3 regions of the Paenibacillus sp. WLX1005 genome follow, and region 3 is predicted to be linked to each of the others. Evidence: riboswitches for the same ligand, from Rfam matches in the RefSeq annotation. Region 3 holds a riboswitch; each other region holds the start of a gene.
The links. Region 3 has a riboswitch for cyclic di-AMP ahead of kdpF (K(+)-transporting ATPase subunit F). Riboswitches for the same ligand answer to the same signal wherever they lie in the genome.
Positions count from the first base shown of each region.

Region 1: linked by a shared signal. The riboswitch ahead of ACE3MZ_RS22595 (hypothetical protein) and the one ahead of kdpF (K(+)-transporting ATPase subunit F) in region 3 are both predicted to bind cyclic di-AMP.
Region 2: linked by a shared signal. The riboswitch ahead of ACE3MZ_RS00415 (C40 family peptidase) and the one ahead of kdpF (K(+)-transporting ATPase subunit F) in region 3 are both predicted to bind cyclic di-AMP.

Region 1 covers NZ_CP176756.1:5,277,494-5,284,075, forward strand. The annotation lists gene ACE3MZ_RS22580 (GNAT family N-acetyltransferase) at 1-532, opposite strand, end outside; gene ACE3MZ_RS22585 (hypothetical protein) at 600-923, opposite strand; gene ACE3MZ_RS22590 (oxidoreductase) at 1,125-1,826, opposite strand; gene ACE3MZ_RS22595 (hypothetical protein) at 1,957-2,370, opposite strand; cyclic di-AMP (ydaO/yuaA leader) riboswitch at 2,492-2,700, opposite strand; gene ACE3MZ_RS22600 (hypothetical protein) at 3,069-3,554, shown strand; gene ACE3MZ_RS22605 (universal stress protein) at 3,668-4,324, shown strand; gene ACE3MZ_RS22610 (DMT family transporter) at 4,522-5,424, shown strand; gene ACE3MZ_RS22615 (hypothetical protein) at 5,791-6,171, opposite strand; gene ACE3MZ_RS22620 (DUF4153 domain-containing protein) at 6,261-6,582, opposite strand, start outside.
Region 2 covers NZ_CP176756.1:92,579-99,160, forward strand. The annotation lists gene motB (flagellar motor protein MotB) at 1-830, opposite strand, end outside; gene motA (flagellar motor stator protein MotA) at 814-1,623, opposite strand; gene ACE3MZ_RS00405 (hypothetical protein) at 1,812-2,105, shown strand; gene ACE3MZ_RS00410 (GNAT family N-acetyltransferase) at 2,273-2,776, opposite strand; gene ACE3MZ_RS00415 (C40 family peptidase) at 3,076-3,549, opposite strand; cyclic di-AMP (ydaO/yuaA leader) riboswitch at 3,561-3,699, opposite strand; gene ACE3MZ_RS00420 (YwhD family protein) at 4,196-4,723, shown strand; gene ACE3MZ_RS00425 (ATPase domain-containing protein) at 5,178-6,582, shown strand, end outside.
Region 3 covers NZ_CP176756.1:2,455,024-2,461,605, reverse strand. The annotation lists gene kdpB (potassium-transporting ATPase subunit KdpB) at 1-1,359, opposite strand, end outside; gene kdpA (potassium-transporting ATPase subunit KdpA) at 1,532-3,196, opposite strand; gene kdpF (K(+)-transporting ATPase subunit F) at 3,228-3,308, opposite strand; cyclic di-AMP (ydaO/yuaA leader) riboswitch at 3,596-3,808, opposite strand; cyclic di-AMP (ydaO/yuaA leader) riboswitch at 3,892-4,091, opposite strand; gene ACE3MZ_RS10645 (SMI1/KNR4 family protein) at 4,493-6,040, opposite strand; gene ACE3MZ_RS10640 (DUF4177 domain-containing protein) at 6,147-6,350, opposite strand; gene ACE3MZ_RS10635 (histidine phosphatase family protein) at 6,485-6,582, shown strand, end outside.

The sequences.
Region 1 (6,582 bases), 2.7 Mb from region 3:
TTTCCAGCGGTTCCTCGTCATATTTATAATTTGTATAATCAGCCAGCAAATGACGCCAGAAACGGCGGGTGTGCATATTGCGCCCGGTCGCATTCGTATGCAGCGCCCAGCTACCTTTGAATTGTTCAAATATATGCGTTGCTGCCTGCTGTGCCAGCCCTTTGCCACGGAACGAACGCATTAGGAAAAACTCATGCAGAAAATACTGCGCCTGCTCCCCATGCGGAATGTATGGTGGTGTAGAGACGAGCGCAAAGCCTGCCGGAATACCATCCACGCGTAACAGAAACGGGAACAAAATGCCGGGGTGCTGCCACCAGATTTTGAACACATCACTTTGCTGTGCCAGCGTTGCGCAGCGATCATCTTCCTCAAATACACCGTAACGGTTCGGTGTACGATCCCAGATTTCCGACATGTCATACAGGTAAAAGGGATACATATTGCAAATAATATGCTTGTCCGCCGCAGGGCAAAGCTCGATCTCCAGCTTATGTTCCGCGACCGGTTTAAGTTCCGGGTTACTATTCATACCAACCTCCTGCTGTTCGGGCATTGCCGCCGCTCGGCGACGTTGCCCTTCATTTTACAGCTCATTCCTACTTCTTCAGTACACCGGCTGCATGACGCAGCGCTGCCATTGCCTGTTTGACAAAGGCGCGATTTTCCGGCTCCCATTCATTCGGATCGTCCATAAACGAATCCTCGATAAAATCCTCCAGCCCACTGGCGATCTTCTTGCGTTCTGCCGGGCTAACATTTCCTTTACCACGCAATGTTTGCACCGCTGTGCGCATGTGACGGCACGATTGCTGCACAAAAGCATAATCGTCCTTGTCCCATGCTTTCGGGTTATCCATATCGTAAAAGGCAATCCATTTCTCAATCTGGGTTGCCGCCTGTTTGTCGTCCAATTGAGGCATGATCCATTCTCCATTTCGCGGCAGCATCCTGCTGCCCATCATCTTAATCTGGCGCGATCATCATTTCGTATTCTTGTACACCGTGCAAGCAGGCTTACCTTGTTGCCTGCCCAATACAGCAAACTACCGAAATATGCACATTCGCCAACCTTTATTGTATCCTCTTTGCCCGATGACGTATAGTATGCGCGAATATCGGATTCAGGAAGTAACCCGCTGCGTTGCGGAACCCGGAACATCTCCCAGCTCATGCAGACGATCGGAGTTGTACACATGTACACCCCGCTTCTCCATGCACGCCATCCGGTATAGCGCCCTCGCTACCTTTTCGGCAGGGATTGCTTTGTACTTGGCTAACGCCCCGCCCATAAGCGGCGACAGCACTTTGGCGAGAGCGGCACCGATGCGCTCGCCAGTACGTAATTCTTGTCGTTCCCCGAGCAATAGTGAGGGACGCGCTGTGGAGAAAGACGGATAATCCAGCCCAACCAGCTTGTGCTCCAACTCACCTTTGATACGGTTATAAAATATCTTGGATGTGCGATCTGCTCCCATCGCGCTCACTAGCAACAGCTGGGTTGCGCCTTGCCGCTTCGCCAGTTCTGCTACGCGCAGCGGATACGTCACATCGATCCGGTACATATTGTCCTGTGTACCGGCTTGTTTGATCGTAGTACCTAGACAGCAGTACACATCATCAGCAACCAGGTCGTCCAGATGGTCGTCCAGCCGCTCGTAATCTACGAGGATCTGGGTAATGCGGGGCGTGTTGTCCCATTCCGGCACACGTTTGCGCACCAGAACGACGATTTGCCGATATTCCGGCGCGTCCAGCAGTATAGAAGTTAGCGCGCTGCCTACCAATCCGGTTGCTCCAGCAATGAGTGCTACTTTGTCCGTCATACGATCATCTCCAAACTTCATAAGTGTAAGTATGTACCGCCTGCTACCGATAAGAACGGCATGCAGCGGCATGATGGTGGATTCTTTATCATTATACCCGCTTCTAGTGGAGATGAGCCTGTGCGCCCTGTCACAACAAAAAGGCGACACTGCCGCCATTCGTATGGACAATATGATCCGCGCCCAGACCTTTGTAAATCATGCGTGAATTGCTACTTTCGGTAATGACATAGATCGGATCGCTCGTCCATGAACGGCACATCTGGATATAACGGCAGCACAGGGGCAAGCTCCGTTCAAACAGATATACTTTACCGACCGTCATCTGCGGCAAACACCACTCATCCTGACGCTGAGTATCCAGCAGCAGCACATGATGGATGCCCATCCGTTCCATTTTAACTTTCTCACTATAGCTGTTCACGATCGCGGCAAAATCAATACCTTTTACTTTGAGCAGCTGCATAAACTGCTCTCCTGCCCGCGTCGCCGGAGATACCAGCACATAGGGCCTTGGTAACTCCGATTCCTGCTCCAACTCCATCTCTTTTCTCCTCCAATGTGTGAAGGCAAACAAAAAAGAAGCGCACAAGAGGTACCCTCGCCGCTTCTCAGGCATTCCGAACAGCACACACCTGTGTCCTACCGGATGTCATGATCATTGTCGCCTCTCTTAATTCAGCTTACGAGGTTAGCTGACGGATTCGGGAGTAAGAGTCTCCCTACGGATTCGATGCTGTTATACATAACAGGCATCTTTGTTCCGATTCACCCCTGAAAAGCACCTACTGGCACTTCTCGCTGGTTCCCCCGCTCTCCGCACGAATCTGCCCGGATGGCAGTACAGCGTACAGACATTCAGCTGGTAACAGCATACGAATATCATCGTATGCCGAAATTTATGAACTCGAGACGAATCATACTCCCGTCCACGATCAAAGTAAAGGCAGACGGAATGCGGTTTTGTGCCAATTTGATGGTTTAGGCACATGATGCAATGACTTTTCTCTCGTATTCGCCTGCTTACGCCATATTATTTCATTTTCCTGCAATTTTGTGAAAAGAACAGAAAAACGGAGCATTATGATGATGCGGCTATGAATCGCTAGGATGAATCCGATTACATGAGCATCTTCCATCCCAAATCGGCAGGGATCACGGTTAGATTTCGTTTACGCTATCACGGATATGCCCTATGATGGCTCACAACGAAACCTTACATTACAAGGAGTGTATGTAAAAATGATCATGACTGCTGTTCCGCTGGTTGAAAATCTCGTCCGTTCCCATTGTTCTGTTGTTGATACTGCGCGTATTCGGCATATGGAGCTGTTTGTGTATGATCATCAACGGCTGGCATTGCCGGATCATTGCGAATTTCTGCATTGCGGATTGCTGCGTGTCTGCGGAAATGGTGTAGCAGGCTGGGCGGAATTTGAATTTTCCGACGGTACGACCCATCTTGATCTGGTGAAATGGGCATCTGTCTTCACTCGGTTAAAAGGACAGACGAGCTTGCAGGCGATACAGTATATTCAGCAGCATGAGTCGCAATGGGGCTTCACCCGTACGCATCTGGCAGGCGAAGCACTGGTAGACTGGCATAAAAGTCTGCTTGGTACTGCAAATGCTGAAAAGAGTAGCTTGGATGCGGGTAGCGTAGCGTCTTCTTTACCAGTGGAACGAAATTTTTTGAATCATTATTGCAGCGCATATTATTCTTTTTAGTCTGTGGTGGTTAAGTGTCTGTATAGGCGTGAACAAACGGCTTGTTAGCCGCTTTGGGTCACAGAGGTCCGATATATGACAATTGATACTTATATAAAGGGGCGTTACAGGTCATGCACGAAGAAAAGATCATGGTCGGTGTACATTACAATCTGAATGGTGAACGGCTGATCCGGCGCGGTATCCGGCTTGCCCAGCTGCTTCAGGCACCACTGATCGTACTGAGTATACTGGATGAACCCGTGAGCGAATTGGATATGGACGACCAGAATTATTACAACAGCTGGAAAAAACTGACCGAAGAAGCCGGGGGCAACTTTATGGTCGTTCAGCGCGAAGGACGCGATCTCTCAGAAGCGATTGCGACGGCAGCACACCGCAGTCAAGTCACCCAGCTCATTATCGGGCAATCGGTTCGTTCCTTCTGGGAAGAAATGACCGGGAGTTCGCTAATTAACGATCTGCTGGAGCAGCTGGGGGCAATCGATCTACATATCGTTGCGGTACAGCGAATGAAAGCCAATCTGGAAGAGACGCACGAGGATGGAGTCGAGGTAGACGTGATTCATACGCCGAAGGGCTACCAGATTCGCTACGAAACCGATAAGCCGATTGTGGCGGAAGGTGTCTTTTTCAAAAAGATGCATACGGATTTTGAAAATGGATTATTAAAGTTGCATATTGATGGGGAGTATCAGTATTTGAAGGTGTCAAAAGGGACGCTGGTGGATGCCGAACCACTGGAGCGAATGTTGGATATGCAGGATTAAGATGTCTTCTTCTGAGTACTTGAGTATGGATATTGAATATCAAATGATTCCAAGAAACAGCCGAGTGAGATTCGCATCTGTATCTCCGGCTGTTTCTTGGATTGCCCTTTCCATGCAAAAAGCGTATGATGTAACGTGCTGACTGACATCATATGGTAGCTTTTACGCGTTTGCGGATGGAAAGGAAGGGAAGCACGTTGAACACATTAACACCAATGAAACGGGTGGCGCTGATTGCGTCGCTGGTCTTTTTATGGGGGATTTCTTGGTCGATTTATAAAGTAGCGCTTGCCTATACACCGCCGGTGCTGTTTGCCGGACTTCGTACGCTGATTGGCGGATTGCTGCTGATCATCATTATGTTGCCGCGCAGACGGCTGATCCGCTGGAAGCAAAACTGGCGTGCTTATGCCATTTCGGGCTTGTTAAATGTGGCGTTATTTTATGGATTACAAACGGTGGGACTGATGTATCTGCCATCCGGATTGTTCTCGGTGCTTGTCTATTTGCAGCCCGTACTCGTCGGACTATTTGCTTGGATGTGGCTCGGTGAATCCATGTCATGGCGCAAAGTCATTGGCTTGCTGCTAGGTTTCGCCGGGGTGATCTCGGTGAGTGCAGGCGGCTTCTCCGGTCATGTCGCTGTCGTTGGCGTTGTGCTAGCTCTTGTCACAGCATTAAGCTGGGCGCTGGGTACTGTATTTATCAAAAAAGCCAATCAGACAACCGATGCACTTTGGATGGTCGCCTTCCAATGTACATTAGGTGGTGCGTTACTAACTGCCGCTGGTTCTGTTACAGAAAACTGGTCGGATATTACGTGGAATGCACCGTATTGGTTCGGGCTGATCTTTGGTATTATTTTCGGGATTGCGCTGTCGTGGATGATCTACTTCACACTGGTTGGTGCAGGTGATGCGAGCAAGGTCGCTTCGTACACCTTCCTTGTGCCGCTGTTGTCGGTATTCATCGGTACATTGTTGCTGCACGAGCCATTCACTTGGTTCCTGCTGCTCGGTCTGGTGTTGATCGGAGTGAGCATCTATCTGGTCAACCGCAAGCCGCGTCGTACATCCGTGCTGGCAGGCGTTGATAGGTAAGGATCGGGATGGATGTTCATACAATGATGATTAGCGCTGCAAGGTATGGTGGATACGATGTACTCAATACAATGTGCCAAATACGATAGGCGCTACACAGTTGAACATAAACAGCTTATTCGTCTGATGATGAATAAGCTGTTTTTTGTATTTTCAGTTGAGTATGTCAAATGCGTGATCCTTTGTGTTGTATTCCGTGTACGATGTTGTTTTCTGTTTTCTTGTATTACTGCTTCTTTTGATCGTTTTTTCTCTTTCTTCTATATAAAAGAATTTACCAAACACGTCACATATCATGCGTCGATTCTATAGACATTATCCTATGAAAAACTTCTACTTCCAAAATGATGACCTTACTATCGAATCTCAAATCACTTCGTACCGATCCGGCTGTGAAGCGCCGCTAGTTAATCCCGGTACATAGCCGTCTTCTAGCACCGTAATAACTGCAAGTTCACATCCATGCCAGAGCAGAAAACTAGCACCCGGTTCTAGCAAGGCAAATGCAGCCTGTTGCAGCAAGCGCATCTCTCCATACGTATTCCACGACTGCTCCACTATTCCGGTTATACGCAGCTGAATATCCCACGCATGCAGCTGCTCGTCCTCGTCCCTACGCTCTATCGATTCGGCTGCAATCTGAACGCGGTCGGTCACCATCTCGCCTTCTACTGCATAAAACCATTGCCTGTGCGGCAATTGCGCAGGGTCAATATTCCATTCAATCCATACTGGAATAGGGTTCATTGTAATCTCCTCCTTGATCTAGTAAGACTTTGTACAGATTGGTGTAGATTTCTGTAGATGGATATAGATAAGACGATATAGCGATCCATTTATAACGGACGATCCAAACGTAACTGTTGAATCGCACGATGCGTTTCCCAATTGTATTCCTGCCAACTGGCATGGCGAGTTACTACATATTCGTTATCCGTATGCAGTCGCTTCCGTAGCTCCGGCAATTGATGTTCATAGCTAAAGCGCAATAGCATCGGAATTGCCGCCGGTGATAGTGTCAGCAGATATTCCTGATCCAGCTCTCCGATCTGCTCATACCGCTGTATATTGCGTTCGGCAATAATGCGATCCATGCCGATGTAATTGACCAGCACATAAGAGATCAGACCGAATACGATGTAGCAGTGAATAAGCGGC
Region 2 (6,582 bases), 2.4 Mb from region 3:
CCGACAATGGATTGAAGAGTCGGATTCACATCGCTATCTACATATTTACGAACGATTGCAACCTCAACGCGGCGGTTTTTGGCACGTCCGACATTGGTTGAGTTGTCGGCAATCGGATGGTACTGACCATAGCCGATTGCACTGAATTTACGTGGGTCGAGTTTCTGGTTGAGCAATAGAATTTGCATAAAGTTCAGTGCACGGTCCGAACTCAGATTCCAGTTGGAAGTATATCTGGAGTTGGAGATCGGTACGTTATCTGTGTGACCGGAGACGATAATATCATAATCCGGAATCGCTTGTAAAATAGAGGATAAGGATTTGGCTAGCATACGAGAATCGGTTTTGACCGTTGCCTGACCGGAAGCGAACAGCGTATTATCGCTAATTGTTACTTTCAGTTCAGACTGGTTCAGCTTGGTCGTTAACTGAGAGCTGAGTCCGTTTTCTTTGATATACTGATCCAGTTTGCGTTTGAGATTCTCCAGATCTTGTTGTTCCTGCTTTTGCAGTGCTGCACGCAGTTTTTGCTGAGAAGACTTTTGTTCGGAATTGTCAGCTGCGGCTGCGGTATTGTCTTGTTGATTTTTGCTCGGAACTTCACCTTCTGTTGGAGCCATCGCATTCTCATCCAGTACACCACTACCGCCTGTAAAGGCAGCGCTCATTGCTTTGGCCATCTGTTGGAACTTGGCAGCATCCAGCGAGCTCATGGAGAACAGAGTAATAAAGAGTGCTAACAGCAGGGTCATCAAGTCGGAATAGGGGAGCAACCAGCTCTCATCGGCATGCTCCTCATGGGGTTCATGTCGTTTACCCTTCTTGCTCACCGCCGCCGCCTCCTTCCTGTTGTCCCTCTAGCTCAATTTTTTCCGTTGGAGTCAGGAACACTGCCAGTTTTTGACTGATTGCCATGGTCGATACGCCGGATTGAATCGATAGCAAACCTTCGACCATCATCAGCTTAATCTCCACTTCTGCTTTGGACAGACGCTTCAATTTATTGGCCATCGGATGCCACAATACATAACCGGTAAAGATACCGAGAACCGTTGCGATAAACGCACCAGCGATCGCGTGGGAGAGCTTTTCCATATCACTCAAATCGGCAAGGGCGGCGATCAGACCGACAACCGCACCGAGTACCCCGAGTGTAGGAGCATACATACCCGCCTGTGAGAAGATCAACGCGCCAGAGCGGTGACGTTCCTCGGTAGCATTAATATCTTCCATCAGTACATCCTGCACAAACTCCTGATCATTACCATCAATGATCATCCGCATTCCATTGCGGAGAAAGGAATTGTCGATTTCTTCAACTTTGGACTCCAGCGCCAGTAAACCTTCGCGGCGAGTAATCGAAGCCCAATCCATGAATGTACGAACCAGTTCCTTTTTGTCGAGCAGGGTCTGGTTTTTGAAAATGATCCCGAACAGCTTCGGAACACGTTTGACTTCGGGCATCGGGAAAGCCATAAAGATCGTTGCGGCTGTACCTACGAGGATGATAACATAAGCAGCTGGGTTATTAACCAGACTGACCAGGGGAGCACCCTTGAGGATCATACCGACAACTAGAGAGAGAACCCCGAGTACCAGACCAAGAATTGTTGAAATTTGCATAATACACCTCGTCCATGAGTATATGTTGTATTGCCTGCATCATTCTCTTCCATGGAATGATGGCATTGCTTCATTCGCTGATACTTTTGTTATCGACAGAATATGATGCTTTATGAAGAGTTTTTTGAGTTATAATGGAAAGAAGTTGGCAATTGTAACAATATTGACAGATGGACTGGAGGTTCGTTATGGGCGTGAAGCATGGACGCGAGTATGAGGATATACTGACAGATTTGACGACAGCACTGGACTTGATTCCCGATTGTTATCTGTTTTTTCAGATGCCGCCGGAAGAATGGGCAGGACTGCAACCGGATGAGCGTCGGGAAGTACAGGAAGCGCTGGCAGAGGATCTTTTTTATGCGCTGGGTTCCGAACCTTCCATTCAGGTTGGTAGCGGAGTGGTCATTTATGCAGCAGATACACACCGGATCGATATTTTGATTGGAGAAACGGAAATGACCTTTGTTCCGCTCATCTGATGAAGACCGTGATATGAATATAAATGGGTAAATCAAAAAGACCAGATTGTGGGAGATAGCTGCATGCTTCTCTAAGCGATCTGGTCTTTTGGCATTAAGTAGAGAGCGAGAATCATAATGTCGTTACCGATATTCGATATACAGAGTTTCTTGATAGAGGTTACAGATTACGCTGTATCTTCACCTTGCTCATACACCATACAGTAAAATGGCTTCATGCCATCTGGTGTGCGGCGGTCATACGTATCGGTAATATGAAAATCAGCCTTTTGGTATGTGCGAATAGCGCGCTGATTCCAGGTGAGGACTTCCAAATCAATCTCTGCTTCAGGTTGACGTGTGATTGCTTCCTGAGTAATAACGCGGACAAAATGTTCACCATACCCGTTACCACACAGATCAGGTCGCATGCCAACCCCTAATCTGATCGTACCTTCTAGCGGGAAAAATTGAGCAAAGCCACATAACACACCATCGGCGTCCATTACAGAAGCATATTGCTGGTGACGCAGCTGTGGATCGCCAAACTCGACCTCCAGTTGCTTCATTTGCTCCCACGGCATCCAGCCATAAATATCGTACGGCGCCTCATATACCCATGTACAAATATCAGCCGCATGAGCTTCCGTCATTGGCGTAACTGCAAAGGGTGGGGTTAGGGAAACGGGCATAAAAGATTGCTCCTTTACCATATGATTTAACAACGCAAAACACGGGTATAAATTAAAAAATAATTCAAATAAATAATGGAAAATGTGTTTACCATAATTATGAGATGTTTAATAAGTAGTAGACATAATTATAGATGTTGTTCCAAAATCTTATTTAACTTTTTAATGAAAAAGTGTAACTAATCCAATATTTTCTTCGTTTATATAGTATAGAACAAAATAAAAAAACCGCAAAAGATTCTGGCGGGAATCTCTTACGGTTAATAAATAAAAATGATCAAACAGATAAAAGTCGTATATTAATTGTCGGTTGCAAACGTGTCAAAGCTGTAGTTGCTCATTACGCGTTTTGCGCCGACATAACGTTCTGCATAGTAGTCCATGCTCAGGTTGTCGATGCGTACGCCTCTGGATGTAGAAGCATGTGCAAATTGCGTGCTGCTTACCATGACTCCAACATGTGAAACTCCTGCTCCAGTCGTGTTGAAGAAGACGAGGTCTCCAGCTTGCAGATTGTCTCTGCTTACTGCGTCGCCTACTTGGAATTGCGATGTGGATTGACGCGGCAGATCGATGTTCATTTTACCGAATACATATTGAGTGAATCCGGAGCAATCGAAACCGTTAAATGAAGTTCCCCCGATGCGGTACGGTGTTCCCATTGCTGGATCAATGATCTGGTCCATTTTGGAATCAGCATGTGCACTGCTATTCCCCATAACAGTAAATGCAATTGCGAATCCCATAAGTGCGGCGGTTAGTTTCTTTTTCATGTTCAAAATCATTTGTCCCCTTCCAATGCCTACGAGGTTAGCTTAAGGATTCGGTAGAAGGCTTCCCCTATGATCCCTCTCTTGCAAGATCAATTCACCCAAAACGGTTCCCCCGTTTCCCGGTGCCACGGAATTTGGCTTTACGCTTGATTAATGCACCGTATGACGTATGACGATATCCAACTTTTTCGACAAAATTCAGCTTTTCTGGTAAAAGTTACAAGATAACCTTCTAAAGTTTACAAAGTTGTTACTAAAAACTCGCTGGGTTTATTCTAACAGAGCTTTTTTACTTTGGCAACGTTTGATAACTGTTTTTCTATGAAAATTATTGTCATCTTTATGACATGGCATGGTGAAAACCGCGCCAATAAAGGGATTACATTTATTAAAAAAAATTCATTTTTAAGCGTAAAGTGATGATTGTTTACGCGCAAACTGGATGATTCGTGATTACTTTCCTTTTTTTCGGTCATTTTTTTGTAAACTTTAGACTTTTGCCGATATTTGTTTTAATTTTTTGATACTTTATATGACATAAGCGGCGTAGAATTGGCTTTTTGACCCCAAACCGCTACAATCATGGTAAAATCAATCATATGAAGATATCGGTTCATACTTGAACAGAAAAGGAGTTATTTTTATCATGGATCAAAATCAACAACCTGAACAACAACCTGCCAAAAAATCAATGTCTTTAAATATTATTAGCAGTAGCGCCAAGAGTACGAAACACAAAGGTTTTGGTGCTGGTTCTATCAATCTCAACAATGTTTCTCCTATTATTATTGACCGCGGCGAAGCCAGTATTGATATTGGCGCGATGCATGCGAAAAGTAAAGTAGAGCGTGGGATCAAATTCAGCGCCAATCGCGAAGACGTAGTAGATGGACGTCAAGTATGGGTCGTTTGGGTAGCGGTAGACAAGCAGCCGGAAGGCGGCAGTTATGCTGGAGCAACCGCATGTGAAATGTGGATTAATGAAGAAGAAAAAAGAGGCTGGAAAATTCTCGCCGATCACGTCAACAAATTGGACTATGCGATTAAACGCCGTATTATGCTGAGTGAACTAGGTAGCGAAGACAAAGCAGCTTTGAAAAAGCTCTTGTCTACGCATAATGAAGACTGGTGGAACCGTTCGCCAGAGGAATTAAAAGAAGCGCTAGAAGGCTGACGTTCGATGACTCGCCAAATGTGAATACGAATGAGATCCTGAATGTCAGGACTATCTGATGAAGCAACACATGGTAATGTCCATTTGGCGCGCACAAAATCGTTATTATCGTACGCCAATACTATATTGCCCACAAACGATGTACACAACATGAGGCTGGAGATCAACTGATTTCCAGTCTTTTTGCATAAATATTCATCATTATTCAATAAAATTTGAAATAATCAGCTGTACTCGCTGTATTTTCTGTACAAATTTATTCAAATTATGAAAAATGACCATGATAAACTGGAAAAAAAGGGTATAAATGATTAAATGCTTTTGACTCGTTATAAAAATGGGAAATTCCTTTCTTCAAGGTGCCTTACGTTGTTATAATTGCTGTACAGTCATCTTCGTAGGAAAAGCTAACCCTTGCGTGACTAAACTATGCTACAGATGGAGGGAGCAATATATGAACAACACTAGTGCTATTCATACGGGTATACCAGGACTGGATGATATTCTGTACGGAGGTATACCGCCGGGATCTGTCGTGATTTTGGAAGGCGAACCAGGAACCGGCAAGACGACGGTAGGCATACAATTTCTAGTGGAAGGTGCGGTTTCGTTTAACGAGCCTGGTATCTATATTACGTTTGAAGAATTGCCCGAACAAATTTACGAAGATGTAAAGGGGTTTGGATGGGATTTGCGTCAGCTTGAAAGAGAGAATAAGCTGCGCGTTATTTGTATGGAGCCAGATATTTTGCTGGATCAAATGTTACAGCCGGGCGGTATTTTTGAAAGTGTAGTCAGTGAGATCGGTTGCAAACGCGTGGTAATCGATAGTATCAGTCTATTCCGTCTCGTGAGTAGCGGTGATCAGGTGCGAAACAATGTGTATACAATTCGTAATATTATGCGTAAACACTCGCTGACTTCGCTCTTTATCCGTGAATATTCGGAGATCGGTGAATCCAATGTACCGTTTGAGAATTACATTTGTGATGGTATTATCCGTCTATCGCTGAAGCCGCTAATGGAGAAGTACCGCAAGCGTACAATCGAAGTGCTGAAGATGCGTGGTACTCGTATTATGGAAGGCGAGCATACGTATAAGTTTCTAAATCAGGGTGTGTATATCGTACCGTCACTGTCGATGGCAGAAGACAAGATTCTGATCAACGAGAGCGATGTACTGTCTACGGGTATTAAGACATTAGATGAGATGTTGGGTGGCGGCATTCCGCGTAGTAGTGTATATATGATCGATACGAACAGCAAAGCCAATTATCGCTATCTCTTATCGTCGATTTATGCACAGCGTATCAAAGATGGTGACTGTACCGTGACGATGATGTCTGGCAATACGTCGCTGGATACATTTGCCGATACGATTGAACTGTTTGGCGTTTCTCTTCGAGAGGCGGCAGAGCATAATAAGGCATTCTTTATCGAGCATTACCGAAGGGCTGTCGACGCCAATTTGGAAAAGGCAATGATTCGCGTAGACAAAGTGGACAATGAAGATTATGCGCAGGTGTTGAATGATCGCCTTGCACCGATTTTTGAATGTGAGGATCATTGTGATCGTCGTTGGTTTGTGTATTATGACCTGAACACGATCATCTCGGAACGCGGACGCGATTTCCTGCTACGCTACTTTGCTGAGGAGATGTCGATGTGGCGTGCACTTGGTATTACGATTGTAGTACATTGCAATTTTGCGGAGATTGGACAGGAAACGGCATCCTTCCTGGAACGGACCTGTAATGGTGTCATCCGTACCTGGGTCGATGGGAATTATCAGTATCTACAGGTTACCAAGTCCCCGAGTGGTCGCGTATCCGCGCCGCACATTATTGCGAACGCAGACA
Region 3 (6,582 bases):
TTCAAACCGTTCGCGCATGCCTGCTTTGACGGTATCTTTTAAATAAATCAATCCGTAGATTTCGTTATCGACAGCAACAGCGAGTGGTGTACCGCCCGCAGAAGCAATCTTGTCATTGCTTGCTTGCAGCGATGGCGGGATCGTTCCGCCCTGAGCGGTCACCCAGTTACGGACTGCATCAACAGCGCCCTTACGTACTTTGCGTCCATTGTTTAAATCCAGACCGCTCATGCGCGTCTCAGCTTTAAACTCAATCACATCGGCACCGACAGATGCATCCTGATCAAACGTCCAGCCTTGCTTTTTCATCAATTCCAGTACGGAACGTCCTTCTGGTGTCTCATCGTAGGCGGAGCTGATCGCTGCCCATTGTCCGACTTCTTCAGCGGTATGACCGTCGGTTGGAACGAATTCGCTCGCCATCCGGTTACCGTAGGTGATGGTACCTGTTTTATCGAGAATGATCGTATTGATATCACCGGATGCTTCGACTGCTTTACCAGACATTGCCAGTACATTGAAGCGGGTAACCCGGTCCATCCCGGCGATCCCGATTGCAGATAGCAGCCCACCGATTGTTGTCGGGATTAGACAGACTAGCAGTGAGATCAATACCGGTACAGCCAGATTGATGCCGAGATAGTTGCCCATAAATGGCAAGGTTACAACAACCATCAGGAAGATGATGGTCAAGCTGATCAGTACGGTATTGAGCGCAATCTCATTCGGCGTCTTCTGACGTTCAGCACCTTCCACGAGACTGATCATACGATCCATAAACGATTCACCGGGATCGCTAGTAATGCGCACGATGATCTCGTCACTGATGACCATGGTACCGCCAGTCACAGCGCTAAAGTCGCCACCGGCTTCTTTGATCACAGGTGCTGATTCACCGGTAATGGCGGATTCATCTACAGAGGCCAGACCTTTGATCACTTCACCGTCACCGGGGATCATTTCACCCTGCGTTATTTTGACGATATCGCCTTTGCGCAGATCGGTGGACGGTACTTCGATGATGCGTTCCCCATCGACTTTGTGGGCGGTAATTTCTTTTTTCGTTTTTTTGAGTGAATCTGCTTGTGCTTTACCGCGTCCTTCTGCGAGTGCTTCGGCAAAATTGGCGAATAGTATCGTCAGTAGCAGGATCAGAGAAACGGTAATATTGAAACCAGTCGATACCGATTCGCCAAATGCGTTTGGAACGAAGATCAGCAGAATGCTGATCACCAATCCAACCTCGACGACAAACATGACCGGATTTTTGATCATAAGCAGCGGGTTTAATTTTACAAACGACTGCTGTAATGCTTTCGTTATCAGTTCCCGGTTCATCACGGAAGCTTGATTTTTCATTGCTGATTCCTCCACCTGATTGTCACTTATTTCTATTGTATGGACATACCTGAATGTACACGTATTGATGTTTGGATTCATGGCGCAGCCTATGTCGTTAATGATATAACGACGTTGGTGATATCACGATATCGCTTGTGGGATACAGCGCGATATATAGCATGTTATGAGATTACAGGGTCAATTGTTCTGCAATCGGCCCCAGTACGAGCGCCGGGAAGAAGGTCAATGCGCCAACCAACACGACGATCACAACGAACACACCACCAAATATCGCTTGATCGGTACGCAGTGTACCGCTGCTTTCTGGAACTGGCGTCTTGGCGAGCAACGAACCAGCAACGGCAAGCAGAGTTACCATCGAAAAGAAGCGTGCTATAAACATGACTGCACCAGTCGAAATATTCCAGAATGGCGTATTATCGCCCAATCCCTCGAACCCTGATCCGTTGTTAGCCGCAGAAGATGTAAATTCGTACAATGCCTGCGTCAATCCATGGAAGCTCGGATTGGAGATTGTATCTGGATAATACGTTAGTGCCAGCGCCGTAGGTGCCAGAATGAGTAGTGGCTGAATTAATAGCGTAACCGCAATCAGCTTCATCTCTTTTCCTTCAATCTTACGACCGAGGAATTCTGGTGTACGCCCAACCATCAGACCGGACAGAAAGACTGATATAATCGCATACATGAGTACGTTCATCATACCGACCCCAGAGCCACCGAAGACTGTATTCAGCATCATATTGCTGATCGTGACCATGCCGCCAAGCGGTGTCAACGTATCGTGCATCGTATTGATTGCGCCTGTTTCAGAAGCAGTCGTTACGACCGAATACAATGATGATTGCTCTACGCCAAAGCGTACTTCTTTCCCTTCCATCGAACCTGCACTTTGCTGCAATCCAAGCTGATTGATCAGCGGATTGCCCTGATGCTCGGCGTATAGCGATACGCTCAGCATAACGATAAACATCATCGCCATCGAAACGAACAATACGCGTCCCTGCTTCAGATTATTCACCATACGTCCATACGTAAAAGGCAGCGACATCGGTACAAGCAGCATCAACAGCATTTGCAGCATATTACTAAAACCGTTCGGATTCTCAAATGGATGTGCGGAGTTGGCACCGAAGAAGCCACCGCCGTTGTTGCCCAGTTCTTTGATCGCTAGGAAGCTGCCGATTGGTCCCATACCAATCTCTTGCTGTGCACCCTGCATCGTATTGGCAGTAACCGACGTTTGCATCGTTTGCGGTACGCCCAGACTGATAAATACCAGCGCAGCCACAATTGCCAGTGGTAACAAAATGCGTGTAATTGCCCGTGTCAGATCGACGAAAAAGTTACCAAGTGGCTTGCCTGCCAGCCCACGAATAAATGCGATTGCTACAGCAATACCAGTAGCTGGTGACATGAACATCATTAGAATGATCGCTGTCATTTGCGAGAACAGCGACAATCCACTTTCTCCGCTATAATGCTGCAAATTTGTATTTGTCATAAAACTGATTGCCGTGTTAAACGCTAAGTCCGGGCTCATCGCTGCGATCCCCGCAGGATTCATCGGCAGCTTGTCCTGCAATCGAAAAACGATATATACAATCAAAATCAGAATTGTATTGCTCACTAGCAACGCTGCGGCGTATTGTTTCCACGTTTGGTTGCTCTGGCGAATACCGCCTATTTTAAAAATCAATTTCTCCAGTGGTCCGAACCAGCGATCCAGACGCCCCGGATTATAATCAAATACGCGAGCCATATACAAGCCCATTGGACGAGCCAGTAACAGCGCGATTAATAAAGTAACAGCAACTCCGATGTATGCTAACATACTCACTCCACTCTCTTCTGTTGGTTTCGGTTTAGAATTTCTCGGGATAGATCAGGGCATAACATAGATACAACAGTACGCCTGCAATGATAATCCATAATAACCAGGTCATTGTTCCTTCCCTCTTTCCCCGATCACTCTGGACGACCATTCTCCCAGTCCTCCAAGCGCGAATGCAATGAGTAGTATCAACACAATCATGATTAAATCTAGCATGGTACGTAACTCCTTCAATCCAAATTAATTACTTGTTAATATCGTATATATCCGGAAATTGGGCGCAAAAAAAGAAGCCTCGGTAAAATGGAACTTTTCACCGGGCTTCTCCTATGGACCGCACGAAACCTGCACAGTCATAACATGATGACTGCAATCGTTTCGCCGGTTCAAGCCGGATATAAGTTCTCCCTGATTCGCTGACGAGGTTAGCTGTCGGGTTCGGGCTGGAAGATTGCCCGTTCCGGTCACTACCGGAATTCACCCCATGTCTATACTGTACAAAGCGGTTGCCTAAGCAATACCAGCCTATACAGCGTGACGATTGGTTCCCCCGCTTTCCGGCGGATAGACGATGAAGCTGCCCACCATTCGGAAATTAAGCGCAATTGATTGTACAAGGTTCAGAATGTTCCCAAAAGAGCACAAGAAAACACAGAGCTTTGTTTACCCTGTGTCATGTAGGCACAAGTTCCACACTCCTCTCTCGACTTCTGCTTACGAGGTTAGCTGTCGGATTCGGGCGGTGAGAGTCGCCCTACCATCAGCGCCGGTCCCATGGTTACCGGTGCTGACGGATTCACCCCGTGCAGTCTAACGGCGGCTCTCACACCTCCGTCATACTACAGATTGGTTCCCCCGTTTTCCGGCATGACCGGAAACTCAGCAATACAAGAACAAGAAACATTGTTATACGTTGGTTTATTCTGAACAATAGCGATTCCCGTTACCGGTGAATCTCTAAATCCTGAAATGTATATTACGCCTGTCGCACCCAAGAGTAAAGTGGATCAAAAAGGCAAAAAAAGCCCTTTTTGCCCGCAAGTTTGATTTTTAAAACTTTAGTAAATTGCTACCTATCGCAGGCTAGTTTTTCCTCTGTTTTGCTCGCGTTTGCTCACTTTTTACATTTTGTTTCAACATATCACGCATCGTTTTCGTAACTGAATGAAACAAGATATGTCATTATTTTCAATGTCATTTGTAAGCCTATGTATTCATAAATACTACTCTGCGTGGATATGATAGACACGCCAAAAAACCGAAGCACAATGAGTGCTCCGGCAGGTATTTGTTTACTTAGCGGCGGTTGTAATTCGACCAGACTTCTCTCTGCTCATCGGTTACATCACCAATCAAACTGGAAAAATCGACATTCTGCACAAAGCCATCTTTTACCTGATCGAATTGTACAAAGCTACCGAGAAAACTGCGCAGTGTCGGCGAGGAGGTGATGTTCACCAATTCCCCTATATCCGTATTTTGCAACAGACTTAACTTTTGCAAAGATGGCAAATGTGCCAACGCAGAAGCGTCATCCAGACGTACATTTTGTAACGATAGTTCCTGTAATTGATCCAATGCACGTAGATGCTCGACATCGTTCCAAGCAGCACCGTTGACCTTCAAGGAAGTTAACGGTAAGGTGGCAATCTGCTGCCAGTCCTGCAATCGCCAGGCATAGGCTTCGTTCACCGTTAAATGACGTAATTGACGCATGCTACTGATGATCTGCGCCGTCTCGTGCGAAGGTGATGAGATTGTCAAATCGGTCAATGTAGCGATCCCTGTTAACGGACGATAGTCTTCAACAGGGGTATCGCTACAATCCAGTTGCGTAAGACGTGGCAGTTCAGCCAGAGGGCTTAGATCACTCACTGCTGTGCCCGAAATGTTCAAATAATACAAATAAGGCAACCGAGACAATGGACGCAGATCGCTAATCGGATTTTTGATCAAATACAGATTCTTCAATTCCCGGCAATGAACAAGCGGCTGGATATCCGTCACCTGATTGCGTGACAAACTCAGCTCACGTACTTCCTTGCATCGTTCCAATCCACTTACATCGGTCAAATTTTCATCGGTCAAATAGATGCGATACTGACGTTCAAAGTCTTCTGGAGCTGCATTTTCCATACGAATCAAATCCTGCCATGGCAAAGACAAGCGCCCCATCCAATCTGCAAATTCCGTCGCCGAGGCAGGAACAGATGTCGAGGATACTACGTCGCCCAGTGCAAACTGCTGAGCATCCCGCAACAGTCGCGCCTGATCATTGCGTCCATACATCCAGTATCCCATGCCATCTTCTTGCTCGACTGTATAATTACCTTCACGCACTGTGTTGCGCATGAAATGGATAAATTCACCCAAATTATGAGCGATGACAAATTTCGTTTCTTCATCACGCCCAAAGTTAATTACCTGACCGACAACTCCGTTCTCATCAGGGTCCAGATCAATACCAAGATGATTCCCACCACCATCATGGCAAAATGGAATCCATTTGCGGTTAATATATTGCTCCTTGACCCAACCGGAAGGAATCGAATAATGATCACCAAGCTCCTGATAATCACTCTCCAAATCAGACCAAATTTTCCACTCGCTGAGCATTTCGTTCAAGCTCAGAAATTGCAGCCCAAAAAACAATCCTGGACCGCTGCGGGATTCACCGTTATGCGTATGATATAGCTGCTTCCATTCATCTGGAAATGTAATATTCATCGCTTGCTCTACTTGAGCAATTTCCACATCGCCAGCAGGCGGCAGCAAAAAATCTTCCAGGCTGCTTAACTCGGTACGTAAAATGGATTTGATCTCTTCCATCCATGTTCCGATCATGCGATTGCCTCCTCTGTATGGCGTTTGTCATTGCCAAACGCAGTTGTCATGTTTCGTTTTAACGTTTTTAACAGGTCCCATATGGTTATGTAACCGTTATCGAGAGTTAATCCAGCAGTGCACTGCGTTTGAAGATTAGAATAACTTCACGCGAGCTGCCTTGCGAAATGGTTGTATCAAAGGAAGACACCAGCTCCCAGCCGTCAAAGCCGAGGTCGTTCAACGTTCCTTGCAGATCGTCCATATCGACTTTGCCACCAAGAAAACCACCCGGTTCCAATTTTATCGTTTTATATTCCCATTGACTCATGTTATGATCTTCCTTTCTGAAGCAATTATACGGTTCCTATCGGAAATGGGTATAATCATTATTGTAGCATATTACGAATAAGGAGTTACACACGACCCCTAATGAAGACTATTGGACTTGTCCGACATTTCAAAGTGAATAAGGAGTTTCCGATCCGGCAGATGGTCACCGTCAGCGAACTGGTCACTTGGCTTGAAGAATATGATGTAGCCGAGATCGAATTGGGCACGAC